DNA from 3 places in the Paenibacillus sp. LBL genome. Region 3 is predicted to be linked to each of the others. Evidence: riboswitches for the same ligand, from Rfam matches in the RefSeq annotation. Region 3 holds a riboswitch; each other region holds the start of a gene.

Region 1 (7,012 bases), on a different contig from region 3:
GACCCGTAAAGGATTGAAGAATGGCTTGCATTTCACTGAAAACTTTCTTTAATCTCAAAAAAAGACCCTCCTGCGGCCGGGTTCAAAGCCGAGGAAGGTGCCAAGGAGATATGAAAAAGGTTAGAATTAACAAAGTGTAATAATGCTATTATATACTAAAAATCTTAATTTGTCACAGGTGTAGGGATTTCCGAGATACATTCATGGCAAACAATTTTACCCTTGAAGTAAGTGACATTCTCAGCGTTACCACAGAAGATGCAGGCAGGCTCATATTTCTTAAGCATGATGCGTTCGCCGTCTACATAAATCTCCAATGCGTCTTTCTCACCAATTCCGAGCGTACGGCGTAACTCAATTGGAATGACGACCCGTCCAAGCTCATCGACTTTCCTTACAATTCCTGTTGATTTCATCATAACTTATAAATGCCCCTCTCGCCATAATTTAAAAAAGTCATAATTCGACATAGTTCTAGTTTTTATGTTATTTATAGTACCAACGATTCCCAAAACAGTCAACCTATATTTTTGAAAAATCGGAACCTATTTACGAAAGTATAGTGAACAAAACCCTTGTATAACAAAGGAATTACCATAATCGAACCAATTATTGTTGCAATTTTCTATTTGTCGATTTGGAAAGCGCGTTTTTACCTTATTCGACATTGTTCGACATTAGTTGTCAAAAGAAGTGTTAAACGGCCATATCCACATCAAAATGATAAGGAGATGAGATGGATGCATTCCCCAATATCGGAAGAAAAAGTGTTCAAGGATCCAGTCCACAATTATGTTCATGTGCAGGACGATATCATATGGAGGTTAATCAATACGCCGGAATTCCAGCGGCTCCGCCGGGTCAGGCAGCTTGGGACCTCTTACCTGACTTTCCACGGAGCGGAGCACAGCCGATTCTCTCATTCTCTGGGTGTCTATGAAATTACGAGAAGAATCATCTCTCAATTCGAACGGAGAGGGTATTCTGACTGGCCAGCCGAGGAACGGCATGTGGCTCTCTGTGCGGCGCTGCTGCATGATTTGGGACACGGGCCTTTTTCCCACTCTATAGAAGAAGCCTTCAATATGAACCACGAGGATTGGACATGCCGGATACTGCTTGGTGATACTTGTGTTAACAAGGTTCTGCAGGAGCTTGGGGCAGATTTTCCGGAGAAAGTGGCTTCCGTCATTAACAAGACGTATGATAAGCCGATTGTCATGAACCTGGTAACCAGTCCGCTTGATGCAGACCGCATGGATTACCTGCTGCGGGATGCGTATTATACGGGAGTGAATTATGGGACCATTGACATCGACCGGATATTGCGGATGCTGCGGCCGTTCCGTGACCGCGTGGTGGTCAAGGAATCCGGCATGCACGCCGTGGAGGATTATCTGATGTCGCGGTACCAAATGTACTGGCAGGTGTATTTTCATCCTGTCACCCGAAGTTCGGAGATCATCTTGCGTCAAATTTTTCGTCGTGCAAAAGAGTTGCATGACAACGGGTACGCTTTCCGGTTTATGGTCGAGCCGCTTCCGGCCCTGTTTGAAGGCAATATCGGTGTAAATCAATACCTGCGCCTGGATGAAGCACTTATTCAGACGGCATTTCTGCAATGGACCGAGGAGGAAGACAAGCTTCTTGGCGAATTATGCGGCCGTTTCATGCACCGGAAGCTCTATAAATATGTAGAAATCGACAATATCGATTTGGAGACCATCGACGGGATACGCCAAGCGTTTCGCGATGCGGGGCTGCATCCGGAATATGACCTGGAGATTGATTTTCCAACCGATCTTCCTTATGATAAGGTTCATTCTGATATGCCGCTTAACGAGAAGCAGATCCTGCTTCTGGATCGGCATGATGAGCTGCGGGAAATTTCCGAGGTGTCCGATATTGTACGCTCTATCAGCGGCATTCATAAAGGGCGATATCATCTTTATTTTCCGGAGGAGAAGGTGTATCCGCTACTGGAGCAGATGCCGGAGAAGATAGGTGAGATTTTTAAGCAGCAGAATTAACTTGGTGATCAGGACAACCGCAGCATGATGGGTATAAGCAGTGCTGCAGGAAAATATACGACAAGGAAACGACAGGAAAGGAGAGGGTAATATCATGCTGTTCGACACGCATACTCATCTGGATGCTCCCCAATTCGACGAGGACCGGGAGGAAACCATCGCGCGGGCGCTTGAAGCCGGCGTGAGCCGGATGATTAACATCGGATTTAACCGGGAGACCATACCGACCACGATGAAGCTGGCAGAGAACTATGACTTTATATATGCAGCGGTAGGCTGGCATCCTGTAGATGCCATCACCATGGAGGATCAGGATCTGGATTGGATCGCCTCCCTATGCAGTCATGAGAAGGTGGTGGCTATCGGGGAGATTGGTCTGGACTATTATTGGGATACATCCCCAAAAGAAGTACAGCATCAAGTATTCCGCCGCCAAATCGGACTGGCTCGGGAACTGAACATGCCCATTGTCATCCATAACCGGGATGCACATGAAGATATCGTAAAGATTCTGAGGGAGGAAAAAGCCGCTGAGGTCGGCGGTGTAATGCACTCCTTCTCCGGGAGCTGGGAAACGGCCAAAATGTGTCTGGATATGGGATTCCATATTTCATTTGGAGGACCGATTACCTTCAAGAATGCGAAGCAGCCTAAAGAGGTATTGGCGCAGGTTCCACTCGATCGATTATTGATCGAAACGGACTCGCCTTATCTGACCCCCCACCCCTTCCGCGGGAAGCGAAATGAGACCGCTTATGTAAAATTAGTGGCGGAGACCGCAGCCGAGATTAAGGGCATGTCCTTAGAGGAATTGGCCCAAATTACCACCAAAAATGCACTGGAACGATTTGGCATTTAACGAAATTGAGAGCAAAAGCGATGAAAAAGAGAGCATTTTCGATTAATTAAAGTTTTTTAATCAGAAAAGGCGTTGATATTACAATATTTTAACCATTTACATCAGAAAATGTGGTTGATTGTTGCTTTACAACCTGCATGTAAACAGGATATCATCTTTTCAGTGATAAGAAGCTGCGATGTGCAGATCGCCAGCCGAATATTTCATGAACCGTCTCGCTTAATCTCCGAAATTCTGGAGAACGGGGGAACCGATACCGCCGTGCATACAGGTCTGAATGCACCAAGCCGTATTTGATTTCTTTATCGGGTCTTTGGGGTGAATTTGAAGGATCTCGCCATGAGCGGGTATCCGGATATAGGGCGTCTCTCTTACGTCCGAACCCGACAGCTAACTCCGTAAGCGAAATAAGAGGGGAAATCTCGTGCATACCATTTCCATGATTCTAATCATCAGGAAGCCACGTTAGAGCCTCTAGTACTCTTTCAATGGCTTTCTTTTATTTTTGAATAATGGTGAAGGGATCATCATACTCTTGGTAATCAGGAGGTGGTGGTAGATGGACGGGAAGACGGGAATTGACGCAGGGTGTTAGATAGATAGCAGGGCGCCTTGTGAGAATAATTGCTATAGTCACGTCAAATGCATTCATGCGTTACTGAAGACGGCGGGACTATGAAGGAGGATGGAATAGTGGGCATTTTTCAACCTGAAGAAACCCATGAATCACAATCATCCAGCATGTCTTACGCATTGAGATGGAAGCATGACAATTTGCGTCAATTGATGTTGCTCGGCACGATGGGAGCCGTTACGGTATCACTTCTCGTTTCGTTGATTGTACATGATCAGACAGGCAAGGAAGTTCAGCTTGTGGTCGATGGTCGTGTCACCACAGTAGAAACACGTGGATCATTGCTGCAGGAATTGCTGGATGAGCAAGCGATCACGTTGAGCCCAGAGGATCAGATTTCGATGCCTCTAAACGGTGCGATCCAGGACGGCGACCGGATCATCATTGAACGGGCAGTTCCAGTCAAGGTTACAGTTGGCAGCAAAACCAAAACCATATTTACATCCCAGGATACGGTTGATCATGTACTGAAAGAAGCTGGCATTACGATCCAGGGTGAAGATATAGTACAACCGGCACAGCATACGAAACTTACCAGCGATATGAGTATCAACGTCGTGCGCGTTACGAAACAAAACGTTAAGGAAACAGAAGACCGGGAATTTCGTGTGATTAAGACAGCCGATCCATCGCTCGAAAAGGGTGACAACCGCGTGATTCAGCGGGGTGAGTCCGGCATCATGGTAAATCACTATGAGAAGGTCTATCACGATGGCAAGCTGGTTTCCAAGACCAAGGTTTCCCAGGAGATTGAGCGCAGAACGAAGGACAAAATTATTGCTGTAGGCACGAAAAAAGTGGAGAAACCCGCTATTGCTCAAGTGGCAGCCACCGATGTGAAAGCAACACCGGCTAAACTCTCCGGCACGAAAAAGGTAACAACCGCCAAAGCGGTGGAGAATAATGTGGCTTCTCGGGCAGGCGTTGATTTTAAATACAAAAAGGTATTGAACAACGTGTCGATGACGGCGTATTCTGCCGAGCAGCAAGGAATCGGCACTCGGACAGCATCCGGAACACGTGTGACGGAAGGTCGGACGATTGCGGTAGATCCTAATATCATCCCCATCGGATGGTGGGTGTATATTGAAGGCATCGGCTTCCGTCGTGCGGAAGATACGGGCGGTGCCATCAAAGGAAATAAAATTGATGTTTATTACGATTCGTTGAAATCCGCCATGAATTTCGGACGTAAAAGCGGCCGTACTGTTTACGTGATCGGTCCGGTTAAACCTGAATTGAACTAAACGAATGAATTCCAATTTACAATGCCATTCTAATGCTATACTATTTAGCTTATAATAAATGATGATGAAGAAGAGGGAATCTTTCCTCTTCTTTTGTTTTGTAAAAAACGAGTAATAATATAAGGCCTATGGGGCTTGAAGCTGACCATTCGCTGTACAAGCCGGCCTTGCTTGGAAAGGAAGAGAGCAATCGCATGATTAAAGAAGTAATCGTTGTGGAGGGCAGGGACGACACGGTAGCCATTAAACGGGCCGTGGACGCGGATACGATCGAAACGGGCGGTTCTGCCATCAATAAGCAAATCCTTAAACGCATCGCGCTTGCCCAGGAGCGCAGAGGCGTTATTATATTAACGGACCCCGATCATGCAGGAGAGCGGATTCGGAAAATCGTGGAGCAGGGCGTGCCAGGCTGCAAACACGCCTTCATTCCGGAAGAGGACGCTACCCGAAAAGGGGATATCGGCGTTGAGAACGCCTCTCCTGAGGCCATTTTGCGTGCGCTGGAGCGGGTCCACACCTCCTTCGAGGGCAGAGAGAGCCTGATCAGTCTGGAGGACATGATGGAGGCCGGTTTATCGGCCCATCCGGAGGCAGCGGCAAGACGGATGGCGATGGGAAACCTGCTGGGCATCGGATATTGCAACAGCAAGCAGTTTCATAAACGACTGGCCACGTTTCAAATATCACGTGAAGAATTTCTGGCCGCGCTGACGCAGCTGGAAGAGGGGGGCGTAAAATCATGAGCCGGTTCGAGGATATATCAACACCAAGACGGACGAAGGAGATCATCTCACGTCATGGATTCTCCTTCAAGAAGAGTTTGGGTCAGAACTTTCTCATCGATCAGAATATTCTCTACAAAATCGTGGAAGCCGCAGGATTAGATGAGGATAAAGGAGCGCTAGAGATCGGTCCTGGCATCGGAGCATTGACGGAGAAGCTTGCACAGACTGCGGGAACGGTTACAGCGATAGAGATCGATCAGCGCTTGATTCCGATCCTGAGGGAAGTGCTGGAGCCTTATGAGAACGTGAAGGTTCATCATGGGGACGTATTGAAGGTGGACCTTCATGAGTTGTTCCAACAAGACTTTGGGGGTGTATCGAAAGTCAGCGTCGTTGCGAATCTTCCGTATTACGTGACAACGCCGATTCTGATGAAGCTGCTCGAGGAGAAGCTGCCGCTGGAGAATATCGTCGTGATGATCCAGAAAGAAGTAGCAGAGCGTATGGCTGCGGCACCGGGAAGCAAGGATTACGGGAGTCTCAGCATCGCCGTCCAATATTACAGTGAGCCTAAGCTGGTCTGTATCGTGCCGCATACCGTATTTATTCCGCAGCCCAATGTCGCTTCGGCTGTTATTCGCCTAGCCGTACGGGAAGAGCCACCTGTCAGCGTAGAAGACGAAGGGTTTTTCTTCGAAGTGGTACAGGCTTCTTTTGCACAGCGGCGGAAGACCATCGCCAATAACCTGAAGAGCCGGTTCTTTGCGGGTGAAGGACGTGAGCGGCTGGAACAGCTGCTGCAGGAAGCGGGAATTGTGCCTTCACGGCGCGGAGAGACACTCAGCATCGAAGAGTATGCCAAACTTAGCAATGTGCTCTACAACGCCGATATTCGATAGACCAGCAGATTGACGTGCGCAGGGGGCCCTGAAGGGGTTTAACATGATAAATTGAAGCTTCGTAAGAACCAATAGTCACAGTGGCCCATACCATAGGGTAGGGGTGATGTTGTGATGAACTTGGGAGACTTGGTCGTTCGTAAATCCTACGGCGGCGATGTAACGTTCCGGGTAGAAGGCATGCGGCAAAATAATAATATCGTCATCAAAGGGACGGAATTCCGGTTATTGGCCGACGCTCCCGTTAATGATTTGGTCACGGTCCCGCATCCCGCCGTAAGCGAACGAACAAAGCAGGCACAAATTAAAGCCAGTGAGTCGCTTGACCGCCTTCAGAAGCACCGTCAGGAGCAGAGCGAGCGTCAACTGGCCAATCTGCGAAATATCGAAGGCGACCAGCATGCGAATAAGGGATACTTTGACGTGCCGGGCAAGGTACTGCATTTGGATGGAGATCCCCAGTACCTGAAGAAAAGCATGGCCTTGTACAATCAGCTTCGGGTACCAGCGGAAGGCCATTATATCAATGAGTCGTCGATGGCCGATTCATTATATCGTCTTCTTCCCCGGGTAAGACCCGATATCGTTGTGATTACAGGGCATGATGGTGTTCTC
Region 2 (7,012 bases), on a different contig from region 3:
GGCGATTCTCCCTTCAATTACTTGATATCCCGCCGGATTGAGGAAGCCAAGCGCCTGCTTGCCGATTCGGAAATGCCAGTGCATGAGGTGGCCTCACAAGTAGGCTATGGCAACGATAAATACTTCTCGATGTTATTCAAGAAAATTACCGGTCAAACGCCAAGTTCCTTCCGGGAACAGAACAAGCTGGCCTTGGAATAAAGGATTTACATGCGCAGACTATTTATATGAAGCCGTCTTTAAAGAACCTTAGTCCGGTGCTCAACTAGACTAGGTTCTTTGCATTTTTCTGGTAACGTTATGGATTTCCCTTGCGTGATATACCCCCTTTATTTTTTCACGATTAAAAAAGCATGCAAAGAAGGCCCGTTCCTCCTTATCGTTCAAGTTGGAATAAGCCTTTGAAAATTTCGCTCAGTGTATTGAATCTATTCTAATCTGCAACTCAAAAAATAGTCGCCAGATAATATCGTTCAAAAGTACGGAGCATGCCTGATTTTGATGGGACCCACCGCTTCGATACGGCTCTGACATCCCAAACGGTAGCCTTCCTCAATCTCTTCCGGATCAAGGCGCCCCTCTTCCGCAAGGTTCGGCTCGGACAAATATTGAATACCCTCCGCCACCATGCAGCGGCAGCGCGCGCAAGTCCCTCTTTTGCAAAAGGAGTTCCAATCCACGTCATTCCGCTCCGCAAGATCCAGCACGGTCATACCAAGAACAGGCGCCACATTACGCTGAATCTCTCGTCCCGTAAGCTCGATAATCAGATCCGGTACAGCCTCAATCGGTTCTCCTTCCGTACTCAACGATGTATCTCCGCGTTCATTACCCTTTTTATTCTTCCAGAATTTAAACACGCCGTTGTCCCCCTATGCATGTAATCATCAGGTTATGTATGAATTCCTGTATTTATTATACTTGAAAGTTTAAAAAATCAACATGCCTGCTCTTATCTATTCTATGACATCATGTAATTGGAACTCTATGAAAATTTTGCTATAATTGCATATGCTAGATTACCATTCCATGCAAGGCCAATCTACTATTATATGATGAGTTGGAGGAATACGGAGTATGTTACATAAACATGTAGGAAAAACAGCGGCCGCCACCGTTCTGGCCCTATCCTTGCTGGGTACTGCCACGAATATCAGTAATGCCGCCGCAGCACCGGTTATTGCGGTCATGCTGGATGATGTTCCACTGAAATTTGATGCTGCTCCGAGGATAGACAACGGTGTCACTTATGTTCCATTCCGGACCGTTGGCGAAGCGCTCGGAATTGAGATCACCTGGAACAGCAAGACGCAAACGGTGAAAGCGATCGGCAGCCTGAAGGGGCAAGCAACGGAGGTATTGCTGCAGGTGGGCAGTAAAACTGCAACCGTGAACGGGAAAAAAGTTACGCTCGCGGCACCACCAGTACAGCGGGAAGGGCGCGTGCTGATTCCGCTCAGCTCGTTCAGCAGCCAATTCGGTGTCGACGTGGGCTGGAACCAGGCTACGCGTACGGTTTCCCTGACATCTCCGCAGCGGGAGATGCATTTGAGAGCCTTCTATGCTCTAGAATCCTATCAGGAACGCGATATAATACCTTCCATGAACTCAGTCGCTTTCGGGTGGAGCCGCATCGACCGCGAAGGTCAATTTACGCTTGAGGGTAAAGAGTACCGCTTGCCTGCATCTGCCGGTGATGTAACGCCACAATCCATTGTGGCGGATGCAGCGGATCAGAACATTAAACCGCATCTTATGGTTTATGCTTTGGATGGTAATGGTGAACTGACCAAGGTTCTGAGTGACAGCACCCTTCGGCAGAAATCGATTGAGGGCATAACGACAGCCGTTACGGACAACGGCTTCGGCGGAGTTGTTCTCGATTTTGAAGGGCTCGGCTTTAAATTGGATGCAGGGCAGCAGCAGAAGCTGCTTAACGATTATGTCAAACAGCTGAAGGCTTCTTTACCGAAGGACATCTCCCTGTCATTGGCCGTGCCGCCATTGAACAGTGCCTATAAAGGCTATGATTACAAGACTCTTGCCTCCATAGCAGATGATCTCATCATTATGGCTTATCAGTATAACCCGGTCGGCACCAAATCGCAGGTACCCGAGCCTAACAGTCTTGTAGATCAGGCGATTCAGCTTGCACTCCAAGCGGGTGTTCCTAAACAAAAGCTCCTGCTCGGCATCAGCTTAAGCAGTGAAACTCCGTCTTCCGTAGATGATAAGCTGGGTCTCGCCAAGCGCTATGATCTAAAGGGAGCCGCCTTCTGGCGTCTGGGACTATTCCGGACTTATAATAATCAGATGGAAGGCGCTGTGAATGCTTCTGTTGTAAAGGAATAAAGTGATCAGGTCTAGCATCCCTCAATAAAAGAAAGCCTGACAAAGATGGATCTTTGTCAGGCTTTCTTAATATGTATTATACTTCCCGAAAAACTGCGTTTCTCAATTAGCTTGGACTGCCTACCAGTTTCGCATAGTTTTCTTGACTCAGTACACGACGCGCCGTTACATAACGCGGCTCATAATAAGAATCGCTAAGCTTGCTGATTCTTACACCCTTGCTGCTGGAAGCATGCGCAAATTGACCTTCGCCAATGTAAACTCCTGCATGCGAAATTCCGCTGCCGCTTGTATTGAAGAACACCAGATCTCCAACCCGCAGGTCTTCGCGATCCACATAAACCCCGGCTTTAGCCTGGCTTTGGGATGTGCGTGGAAGATCTATATCAAAATTTCTAAACATGTACAGTATAAATCCGGAGCAATCAAATCCACTGGTGGTCGTTCCGCCCCATTTATATGGAGTTCCTACCAATTGTTTCACTTGATGCTGAAAGTTCGGTTGTTGATCAGCAAATGCTGTTACGGCACCTGAAGAAAAAATAATTGCAGACCCAAGCAATGTGATGACAAATTTCTTCAAAATATGTTCTCTCCTTCGATGCCTACGGAGTTAGCTAAGGGTTCGGTTGAAGGTTCCCTATACTCTCTTTAGTACAAGAATAATTCACCCAAGACGGTTCCCCCGTTTTCACAAACGAAATTCGGCAAAAATTCATTAACATTTTGTAACTTCTCTTAATATAGTATACAAGCAAGGATGCTGTCAATAATATCCTAAGAATCTATCGTTTTATGTTACCCGCTGTCGGAATAATCGAATTTCGCAGCCTGATTTCTGTTAACAATCTCACATAGTCATGACAATTATGTAACTCTAGCGTATTCCTCTTACTCCATTTTCTTAAAACGTTTAGCAACTTTTTACAGGATCCTGCGTTTAACTATATCAGAAAAGAAATCATAGAGGTGATCCATTACGAATGAGTCAAATCACAATGGCTGAAGCTTTAGCCGTACGGGCAGCAATTCATCGTCTTATGAGCCAGCTGGCGTCGGAGCGTCTGAATAACAGCAGTACGATCATTGAAAAAGGAGAAACGGCTGAGTATCCCGCGCGGAGTGTAGATGTCATTACGGAAGAGATTGAATCGGCGGCGGCGGATTTCAGAAAACTGGATTTGCTGATGGCCCTCTCCAACACAACGCAGACGATCTCCTGGAATGGTTCCGACATAACGATCATGGAAGCAATCGAGCTGGCGAAACACATTCGCGGTGATATCGGACAGCTTGCACACCTCGGCTCTCGCAAGAAGCTTGAGCGTCAAAGCAGCCGGGGAAGCGGAGACAACGCCACGACGCTGTTCAACGTCGCTCTGTATGATCCTGAAGCTTATCAGGCGGCAGCGCGCAAGAAGGAACGCGAGGTAACCAAACTCTCGTCACTGATAGAACATGCCAATCATAACGCAATAATATCGTTTGACGCATCGAAGTATATGGGGTAACGGCAGCCGCCGGCTCCAAGCCTACAGGTATTCCTCACGTGCGGGTTTGGAGCCGGCGGTTACCGCCGGCGGGCGGGAAAGTGCGGGCAACCGCTTGTTTGTCGGATACAAACAAACCATAAGAAAACCAAAAAGTCGAATCCTATGCACAAACGGATGACGGTTTACGGTTCACACTTATCACTCATTACATGTGACGGACTCCCCAATAGCAAAAAAATGATCGCCCCGTTTCCCGCTTCCCTGATACATAATGAAAGCCGCCCTTCTATGGGCGGCTTTTTTATAACTACTGGCTATAAGACCCGTCTAATTCCAATTCTATTTCCCTGCCAAATGATCTCTATCTAAGCTTTATTCCATCCACTGCTCTATCCACTACCCAAGCATTAAATTTGTCATCACCGGAACAAGGCTGCGGCACCAACCAGACCCACATCATCCCGCAGACCGGCCGGAACGATCTCGTACGTGCCTAAATAGGACGGCATGACCAGTTTATCTGTCATTTCCCGCAGCTGCGGGAACAGCAGCTCTCCTGCTCTGCTGACACCTCCGCCAATTACGAGGCGGTCCGGGTTGAAGCTGTGAATGACATTAACCAGACCTAGTGCCATGTAATAAATAGCACGGTCGATGACCTCCACCGCTACAGGGTCCTGAAGACGCTTAGCTTCAAATACGTGCTTTGCATTCACTCCCCCATCCGCTGCAGCCAGCTCTCTGATCACGCTCGGCTGATCGAGCATCCGCTGGGACGCTGCATGGCCGATCGCTGTCCCCGAGGCAAATACCTCCCAGCAGCCATGACTTCCGCAATTGCATCTGGGACCGCTCGGATCGATGATATGATGCCCGAGTTCGCCTGCAAAAGAATTACTGCCCAGAAACAGCTTGCCGTCCAGCACGATTCCTGAACCAATGCCTGTACTCAGCGTCACATACACCATGTTAGTTGAACCTCTGCCGGCTCCTCTTACATATTCCCCCCACGCGGCTGCATTGGCGTCGTTCAGCACCTGAACTTCCGTATGCAGCTCACGCTCCATCCAAGCTTTGAGGGGGACATTGGTCCATTCCGGCAAATTCGTTCCATGAATGACAATCCCCTCTCGGCTATTCACTGTGCCTGGTGAGGCCATCCCTACCCCTCGAAGCGGATGGCCGCCCGACACACTGCGGATCATGGCCGTAATTCTGCCGACCACCTCCTCCGCCGTCTGTGCGCCGGCGGTTTCCATCTGCTCCCGGTTCAGCAGCTGTCCTTCGGAATCAAAGAGCGCTGCCGCGATCTTTGTACCCCCAAGGTCAACGCCAACCACAAATTCTTGCTGTTTATTCCATTCGGTTTGCAATTTTTGTTCACCTGTTTCCGATAGGTTTGCTACTACTTCTATTGATGTATGCTGTCTGCCAGCGATCTCAATTCAATCGGATCAATGGGCTTCAGCCCTGACCGACCATATCGAACCGCCGAGCCGAAATGCACCTCGCTCACACCGGTCTGATCGATAAATTCACGAATAATTTCCCATTTCAGGCCATTGCCGGCCAATATCTTAAGCTCGCTGCCTTTGGTTTGTTCCACAAGCTCCCGAATTCTCGGAATTGCTTGTGGCGCTGGCTGGGGCCCTCCCGATGTCAGTACACGGGTAACGGACGGGTATTTCAGCAGCGTACGCAGACCTTCGAACTGATCCTCCAGCTCATCAAAAGCACGGTGGAAGGTGACCTGCATGCTGCCCGTCCATTCCAGCATGTTGGCCAAGGAAACCTCGTCAATCTTCCCATCCGGTGTCAACATGCCCAGCACTACGCCGGCTGCCCCGGCCTTGCGGATCGCCTTGACCTCCGCCGTCATGGTTGCTATATCGTGTGTGCTGTACACAAAGGACCGACTGTGTGGTCTTACCATCACATGGACAGGAATTTGAACAGCCTTCACAACCTCTTCAACGAGACCGATTCCAGGCGTAAGTCCGCCCTCGGTTATGGCCGTAATTAATTCCAGACGGTCCGCACCATTCTGCTCTGCGGTGATGGCATCATCCACGCAAGTTGCGATAATTTCTAGAAGCATCATCGTCACTCCTCATCTGAAGTTCTGTTCTCTATGTCTTGAGAAACTGCTTCTCCACATAATCTGCCAACAATCTGGCGCCATAGCCGGTGGCTCCCGCAGCGGAATAGGGAAACTCCCGTTTATACTGCACGGTGCCTGCCATATCGATGTGCACCCATTTCATGGACTCGGCTACAAAATGGCGGATGAACAGCGCAGCCGTTATGGCTCCAGCCAGCGTAGACGTACCGACATTTTTTAAATCCGCATAATCGCTTCTCAGCTCCGAGGCATACTCATCCATCAGCGGCATGGGCCACAAACGCTCCCCGTTGCGTTCCCCGATATCAACCAAATCAGCTGTAATATCGCGGTCTCCCCAGATTCCAGCAATCTCCAGGCCAAGCGCTGCGCCGACATTGCCTGTGAGGGTAGCGATATCAATGACCTTATCGGCACCGAGATTCGCTGCATGCAGCAGAGCATCCGCAATAATCAATCTCCCTTCCCCATCCGTATTGGCTACCTGAACACTCAGCCCGTTCGGATAATGGATAACGGAAGAAGGAAGCATGGCATCCGGTCCAGCTAAATTATCAGCCACGGCGATCAGTGCCGTGACTCGCACCGGTGCTTGGCGAGATACCAGAATATCCATTGCACCAACGACGGCAGCAGCACCGCCCATGTCCATGCGGGCATCGCTGATATCTCGGCCAATCTTGACGTTCATACCGCCCATATCAAAGGTTACGCCTTTGCCGATGAGCACGATATGAGGACTCTTCTCCGATGAAGAAGCTCCGTTGTAGGATAATTCAATCATGGCAGGGGCGTATTGGCTGCCAGCGCCTACGGCAATAAGCCCGTTCATCTGCCGATCATGAAGCTCTTGTCCGCGATACACGTGAAGCTGAACCGGTGCCTTCTTGAAGCGTTCCTCCACGACCGCAACGAACGCTTCCGGATTTAACGTTTCCGGTGATTCGTTAACCAAATCTCGCGTGAGCCGGGTTCCGTTTATGCGGATGGAAGCCTCCCTCAGGATGGATTCCATATCTTCACGGGTGAGCCCCTGCCAATCTTT
Region 3 (7,012 bases):
ACGCGTACGTTTACATCCATGGTGCTTGCCTCCTCAAAAGGTGAACATGTCGTGTGAACACGAAAACTTGACAGTCACCCGACTTGTTACTAGTAGTATACCCAATGCGCAAATCATTTGTAAAGATTGCATAAAAATCCCGTGAAATCCTCTTTCTTTAGGTGAGTATATTTCACTTTTTCGGGCCGATTGTGGTATACTAAATTCGTCGACCCATTCGACAATTATGATTTGCACTATACCCGATCTTATCCTGTGAGGAGGAGAATACAATGGCTATCGTCAATGTTACCGACCAAACCTTCGTGAATGAAGTTGAAGGCGAAGGAACGGTTGTAGTTGATTTTTGGGCGCCGTGGTGCGGCCCTTGTAAAATGCTTGCTCCGATTCTGGACGAATTGTCTTCAGAACTCGGTGATGATGTGAAAATCGCAAAGGTGAACGTGGATGAGAATCCGGAATCCGCAGCACGCTTTGGCGTGATGAGCATTCCGACCATGATCTTCTTTAAAGACGGCCAGCCTGTCGATAAAGTGGTTGGTTTGAATTCCAAGGAAGCCTTGAAAGGCATTATTGCAAAACATCAATAAGCGTGGTTTGGCATCAGCTGAAATCCGCTTTCATACAGCGCCTTCGGTATAAACCCGAAGGCGCTTTGTGTGGTTATTCATAATGGTTTATATTTATGGTTAATAATATATAATCTCCTTGGAGAGGAGGAAAAGCATGGACGATTTTGCCAAACAGCTGCAGGAGCAGGAGAAGGCGCTTGAGAGTATTCGCCATAAGCTGGCATTACTGCCGGATCTGCCCGGCTGTTACCTGATGAAAAATCAGGATGGAACGATTATCTACGTGGGCAAGGCCAAGGTGCTGAAGAATCGGGTGCGCTCTTATTTTACAGGTAGCCATAACGGAAAAACCCAAATGCTCGTTTCGGAAATTCGCGATTTCGAATACATTGTGACAGGCAGCAACATGGAAGCGCTCATTCTGGAGTGCAACCTGATCAAAACACATCAGCCCAGATTCAACGTGCTGCTGAAGGATGATAAAACCTATCCATACCTTAAAATTACGAATGAAGAGCATCCTCGTCTGGAAGTGACCCGAAGGGTGCTTAAAGATAAAGCGAAATATTTTGGCCCCTACCCGAATGCGTATGCGGCACAGCAGACCAAAAAGCTGCTGGACCGGATGTACCCTTTGCGCAAATGCGGTGTCATGCCTAAAGAAGTGTGCTTGTATTATCATATGGGGCAATGCTTGGCTCCATGCGTGAAGGAAGTGCCGAATTCCGCTTATGAGCAGATTACCGGCGAGATTAACTCTTTTCTGAACGGCGGACATGAAGAGATCAAGAAGGAATTGCAGCGCAAAATGCAGGAGGCCGCGGAGGATTTATATTTTGAGCGTGCCAAAGAGCTGCGGGATCAGATCATCCATATCGATACCTTAATGGAGAAGCAGAAGATTACGACCACGGATACACGGGACCGCGACGTATTCGGTTATGCTGTGGATAAAGGCTGGATGTGTGTGCAGATTCTGTACATGCGGCAGGGGAAAATGGTGCAGCGCAACAAATCCGTCTTTCCGTTCTACGGGGATGCGCACAGTGACTTTATGTCTTTTATTGCCCAATATTACAGCGACAATCCTGCACTGCCGCAAGAAATTCTGCTCCCTGGCCCTCTGTTGATAGAGGAAGCTGCTGGTTCAGTAACCGCAACGGGAACCGTTATCGAAGCTGAAAGCGTACAGGGCAAGGAGAATGCCGCGGATTCGGCGAGCCAGCCAACTGCAGGTTCTGCGGAAGAGCTGCAGGAAGCCTTAGTCCAGGCTCAAGAGGAGAAGGCGGAGGCAGAGGGTATCGTGGATGCCGCCGGCGGGGCTGCCGCCTTGCAGGAATGGCTTGGAGTGAAGGTACACGTGCCGCAGCGGGGCTTGAAGAAACAGATGGTGGGCATGGCATCGGATAATGCGAGGGTTTCCCTGGACGAGAAGTTCCGGTTGATCGAGCGCGATGAAGAACGCACCTCGGTTGCGGCGGCTAATCTGGGTGAAGTGATTGGACTCCAGTCGCTCAACCGGATTGAAGCATTTGACAACTCGAACATACAGGGGAGCAATCCGGTATCGGCCATGGTGGTATTCACCAATGGGAAGCCGGATAAAAAGGAATACCGCAAATACAAAATCCGCACCGTCCTGGGACCGGATGATTATGATACGATGCGTGAAGTGATTCGGCGGCGGTACGAGCGCGTCTTGAAGGAGAACTTGCCGCTTCCCGACCTTATCGTGGTTGATGGAGGCAAGGGACAAATCTCTGCGGCCATCGATGTATTGGAGAATGAGCTGGGACTGTTTGTCCCGGTATGCGGGCTTGTGAAGGACGCCAAGCACAAAACGGCGCAGTTAATGATCGGAGATCCACCGGAGCCGGTAACACTGCCACGGGACAGCCAGGAGTTCTATTTACTGCAGCGCATCCAGGATGAGGTTCACCGCTTTGCGATTTCCTTCCACCGCGATCAGCGCGGCAAATCGATGGTGACTTCGAAGCTCGATTCCATTCCCGGCATAGGGGAGAAGCGCCGCAAGCTGCTGCTGAAGCATTTTGGCTCGGTCAAAAAAATAAAAGAGGCTTCAGTCGAAGACTTCAAGCCCCTTTCCATAGGTGAAAAATTAGCAACGCAAATTCTTAATGCACTTCGTGAGGAGGAGTCGTAACATACGGCTTCTCTTTTTTTGTCGGATTGAAACGGTATATCAAATATGCAACAATTCCCGGCAGCACCATGTAGAACACCCCGATCAGTAAGTTGGCGGTATCCTTGAGCATAACGAGGCTGAGGCCCATCAGAATGCTGTTGAAGATGACGTGGGAGAACATGGCCGCGAGATACCCGTATTTCAAGAAGATGTAACTGAACAGCAAGCCGATGATGACCAGCTCGATAGGCCTCGAGATCACAGGGTATATCGGATAAAGCGTATGCCCCAGCGCCCAGATGAGCGAGGTGATCAAACTTGCCACAAAGGTATTGCGAACGATTTTCTTCACCATTTTAATACCAAACAGCCGGTATACGGCTTCCTCCGATATGCCTGCAAACCAGGCCATCAAAGGGAACAGCCATGGATACAGCATATTGTAAGGCGATTGCGTGGCATCGGTTGTGGACCATGTATTCAAGGTAAGACCAAGAACAATAAAGATCAGAGATTGAACTCCGAGCAGAATGAACGCCCACATATACCCCAGCTTCATGCTATCCAGCACATAACGTCCATACCCGGCTTCCTTGGCCCGCGGCCATGGGTTAAGGCCGTCTTCTTTTTGCCACAGCCCGTTGCCCCCGACCAGGGAAAAGTAGAGCAGCGCGGAGAAGATGAGTGAATAGACCGCATAGAATATCATCATGCCGAGAATGCCGGTAGAAGACATGCCCTCGGATTTGAACACGGGTACCAGATTGTACGTATTCAGCATTTGAATAACGAATAGCAGCGCCGATAGGAACAAGCCGCGTTTAAACGAGGTGTAAGCTCTGGTCTTCACACTGTACACAATGGCAAGTATGCCAAGAATCAGGGTAAACAAACCGTAACCCGCCAGCGTCAGCAGTGTTGCATCTTGAGTCTGCTTGTTAACATAAGCGGAATGCGCAGCCGGAATCGAGAAGGATGGCTCATAGGAGCGTAATTTCCCGTGCTCGAAGGTGAAGCGCAGCTCCAGCACGGAATCGCCGATCTTGGTTTCCGGATCCACGTACTTCAGCCGGGGTTCTCCTTCCCGCGTAACCAGCTTCAGATGCGAAATATCGTAGCCTGCACGCTTGAGCCAAGGCTCGGCAAGCTGCTGCTTATCGGTCAAAGTCATGCCGTCCTCTACGACAAGGAGCATTTGTTTCTGCACTTTACCCTTGTTCAGTTCAATCCGGTCATAACTGGAGCGGGCAAAATCATACGAGAACCCGACGATGCCGGAATTCTGCATATGCACGTCCACATTGAGGGCATCGCCTCCCGGCTCGCTGAAGCGAACGCGGTATACGTCATAGGGATATTTGGCCTCAAAGGTTTTGTTGTACTCCGAGAGTTTCTTTTCCCTCGCTAAATATCCGTAAAGCTCCGATTTGGATTGATATGTAATCAATGTCTCCTCAGCTTCCGCAGCGGCGAACTGCAAGTGCTCCTGCGCGAACCTGGAAGCGGCTTGCTGGGCTTGTGCTTTGGATATAATATCCGGAGTGGACATCTCGGTAGAATCCGTATTGGCTGATGGAAATACCTGAAATAACAGGAACAAAATCAGGCCAACTGCGGCAGGCGCGATGAGCTGCTTCAAGTTGGGCTTCAGCCTCAAAGGCTCTCTTGCACGATTCATGAATTTCCTCCTCTGGAAAGTTGATACTCCACTGGGTATTAGAGCTGCCTGATGAAGAACGCATAGAGCCAATATAACATAGATATGAAAGGGATAAGCAGCTTATCCCAATTTGGTAATAATGAAATAAAACGATGAAAATGAATGAAAGGTTTCGAAAATGTTAGAGAACCATACGCTTGTATTCTTGAATATGCCCAATTCGAGCTCTTTTAAAGACTTTTTGGGTGAAAAACGGCGTTGGGTTACGTACCGGATTGGGTTATAATCACATCATGCTTCAAGGAACCGAATATTCCAGCCGAATTTCGTACTGAAAATGGGGGAACCATGTAATTGGGGTGAATTTCATTATTCTATAGAATAATGAATAGGGCGACCTGTGGAAATGCCCGAATCCGTCAGCTAACCTCGTAGGCTGCAGCACAGGAACCAGACCGTAAGGGGCACTGCGTTTTCCAGTGTCTTTTTTCTTTGACTTTTTTTAAGAAGGTGACGGATTGAACTCCAAATTAAAATGGCTCAGGTTGTCCCCGCCGCAGATTCTCGTGCTTGGTTTTGCGGCCATTATCTTCATCGGGGCTGCATTGTTAATGCTGCCGATTTCCAGTAGAACCGGCGAGCCGCTTGGATTTATTGATGCATTGTTCACTTCGACATCAGCAACGTGCGTGACGGGTCTGGTTGTGGTGGATACAGGGACAACATTCAGTTCTTTCGGTCAGATCGTGATCATGCTGCTGATTCAGATTGGCGGGCTCGGCTTCATGACGATGGCTACTTTGTTTGCCCTGGTCCTCAAACGGCGAATTTCCCTCAAGGATCGTCTTGTCCTGCAGGAGGCGATGAATCAATCCTCGATGGAAGGCATCGTAAGGCTGATTCGCAGAGTATTGTTATACTCACTCGTGATTGAGGCTTGTGGCGCTGTACTGCTGTCTATCCGGTGGGCGTTTGATATGCCGATCGGAAAAGCGATATATTACGGTGTTTTTCATGCGGTGACCATGTTCAACAATGCCGGTTTCGATTTGTTTGGCGATTTTCGAAGCTTGACCGGGTATGTATACGATCCGGTGGTAAACGTAGTCGTGATGTTTTTGATTGTTTCAGGCGGTATTGGCTTCATTGTATTGTCTGATCTGATTGACTTTCGGAAACAGCGGAGACTGTCATTGCATTCCAAGGTGGTGCTCTCTATGACAGGAGCGCTGCTGCTGCTCGGATTTATCGTTATTCTCATATTTGAATTCACCAATCCGCGAACGCTCGGCTCCCTCAATTGGGGCGGGAAGTTCTTAGGAGCGTTGTTCCAATCTGTAACGCCGCGCACAGCGGGTGCGAATACTATAGATATTACGGGCCTAAGGCAGGCCACACAGTTTTTCATCGTGATTCTCATGTTTATCGGCGCATCTCCCGGATCAACCGGGGGCGGTATCAAAACAACGACGTTTACCATAATGGTTGGTGCGGTCATCGCCATGATGCGGGGACGCGACGACATCGTCATGTTCCGTTATCGGCTTGCACAGGAGCGGGTACTGAAGGCGTTAACCATCGCACTTCTCGCCTTGCTGCTCGTTCTTGCGGTCTCCATGATTCTGTCCACGACAGAGGAAGGGGAGTTCCTGGAAATCCTGTTCGAAACAACGTCCGCGTTCGGTACGGTGGGGCTCTCGATGGGCTTAACGCCTGATCTGACCGTGTTCGGCAAAATATTGATTAGTATTACGATGTTTGCAGGACGATTGGGTCCGCTGACACTTGCTTATGCACTAGGGCCGAAAAAGGGTAAAGAATTATATCGTCATCCGGAAGGCAAAATGATTATTGGATAAGGAGTATAGGAGAGACATGAAACCAAAGCAATTTGCAATTATCGGTTTAGGACGATTTGGCTCCAGCCTGGCGCTTGAACTGATGGAACAGGGATATGAGGTGCTCGGCATCGACCGGAACGAAGAGGTTGTCGAGGATATGAGCGAGCTGCTGACACATACGGTGGTCGCGGATGCTACAGATGAAGAGGTGCTTAAATCACTCGGGATCCGCAACTTCGATTGTGGGATTGTTGCAATCGGGAATGATATCCAGATGAGTATTTTATCCGCCATCTTGTTGAAAGAGCTTGGTGTTACCACGGTAGTGGCCAAGGCCATTTCGGTCCTGCATGGCCGGGCTCTGGAGAAGCTGGGCGTGGACCGGGTCATCTTTCCGGAGCGGGATATGGGCATTCGGGTAGCTCACCAGCTCGTTACGCCGAACCTGCTTGACTATATCGAATTATCCAAGGACTATTTGATTGTGGAGATGACGGTTACGGACTGCATGGACGGAAAAACACTGAGCGAGCTGAATACGAGGGTTCGTTATGGCGTAAGCGTGGTAGCCCTGAATAAGCAAACCGGCATTATTGTGGCTCCGACCGCCATGGACGTGGTGAACTCGGGCGATATTATGGTCGTTATCGGATCCAATGATAACGTAGACCGCTTTGAATCTGAAGTCGTGAACATGCTTGAGAAATAAATATAGAAGAAAAACCTGACGACTATGAACGCTGTCAGGTTTTTTTTGATTTTTCCTCTTCCAGTCTCCGGAACAGAATTTCTG

The links. A riboswitch is a leader RNA that binds a small molecule or an ion and turns the genes downstream of it on or off. The one in region 3 is predicted to bind cyclic di-AMP.
Region 1: linked by a shared signal. The riboswitch ahead of M2277_RS29295 (3D domain-containing protein) and the one ahead of M2277_RS20005 (TrkH family potassium uptake protein) in region 3 are both predicted to bind cyclic di-AMP.
Region 2: linked by a shared signal. The riboswitch ahead of M2277_RS05885 (C40 family peptidase) and the one ahead of M2277_RS20005 (TrkH family potassium uptake protein) in region 3 are both predicted to bind cyclic di-AMP.

Annotation. Positions count from the first base shown of each region.
Region 1 covers NZ_JARXYU010000025.1:11,130-18,141, forward strand. Annotated here, with positions in the region: gene M2277_RS29280 (AbrB/MazE/SpoVT family DNA-binding domain-containing protein) at 165-419, opposite strand; gene M2277_RS29285 (HD domain-containing protein) at 741-2,030, shown strand; gene M2277_RS29290 (TatD family hydrolase) at 2,125-2,889, shown strand; cyclic di-AMP (ydaO/yuaA leader) riboswitch at 3,096-3,310, shown strand; gene M2277_RS29295 (3D domain-containing protein) at 3,583-4,770, shown strand; gene rnmV (ribonuclease M5) at 4,965-5,516, shown strand; gene rsmA (16S rRNA (adenine(1518)-N(6)/adenine(1519)-N(6))-dimethyltransferase RsmA) at 5,513-6,397, shown strand; gene yabG (sporulation peptidase YabG) at 6,512-7,012, shown strand, end outside.
Region 2 covers NZ_JARXYU010000002.1:136,701-143,712, reverse strand. Annotated here, with positions in the region: gene M2277_RS05900 (AraC family transcriptional regulator) at 1-201, shown strand, start outside; gene M2277_RS05895 (2Fe-2S iron-sulfur cluster-binding protein) at 474-860, opposite strand; gene M2277_RS05890 (stalk domain-containing protein) at 1,078-2,352, shown strand; gene M2277_RS05885 (C40 family peptidase) at 2,459-2,935, opposite strand; cyclic di-AMP (ydaO/yuaA leader) riboswitch at 2,939-3,072, opposite strand; gene M2277_RS05880 (hypothetical protein) at 3,336-3,863, shown strand; gene M2277_RS05875 (ROK family protein) at 4,265-5,218, opposite strand; gene M2277_RS05870 (copper homeostasis protein CutC) at 5,257-5,943, opposite strand; gene M2277_RS05865 (leucyl aminopeptidase family protein) at 5,975-7,012, opposite strand, start outside.
Region 3 covers NZ_JARXYU010000010.1:46,907-53,918, forward strand. Annotated here, with positions in the region: gene M2277_RS19985 (hypothetical protein) at 1-20, opposite strand, end outside; gene trxA (thioredoxin) at 273-590, shown strand; gene uvrC (excinuclease ABC subunit UvrC) at 727-2,736, shown strand; gene M2277_RS20000 (CPBP family intramembrane glutamic endopeptidase) at 2,708-4,396, opposite strand; cyclic di-AMP (ydaO/yuaA leader) riboswitch at 4,686-4,831, shown strand; gene M2277_RS20005 (TrkH family potassium uptake protein) at 4,897-6,237, shown strand; gene M2277_RS20010 (potassium channel family protein) at 6,254-6,928, shown strand; gene M2277_RS20015 (LysR family transcriptional regulator) at 6,963-7,012, opposite strand, start outside.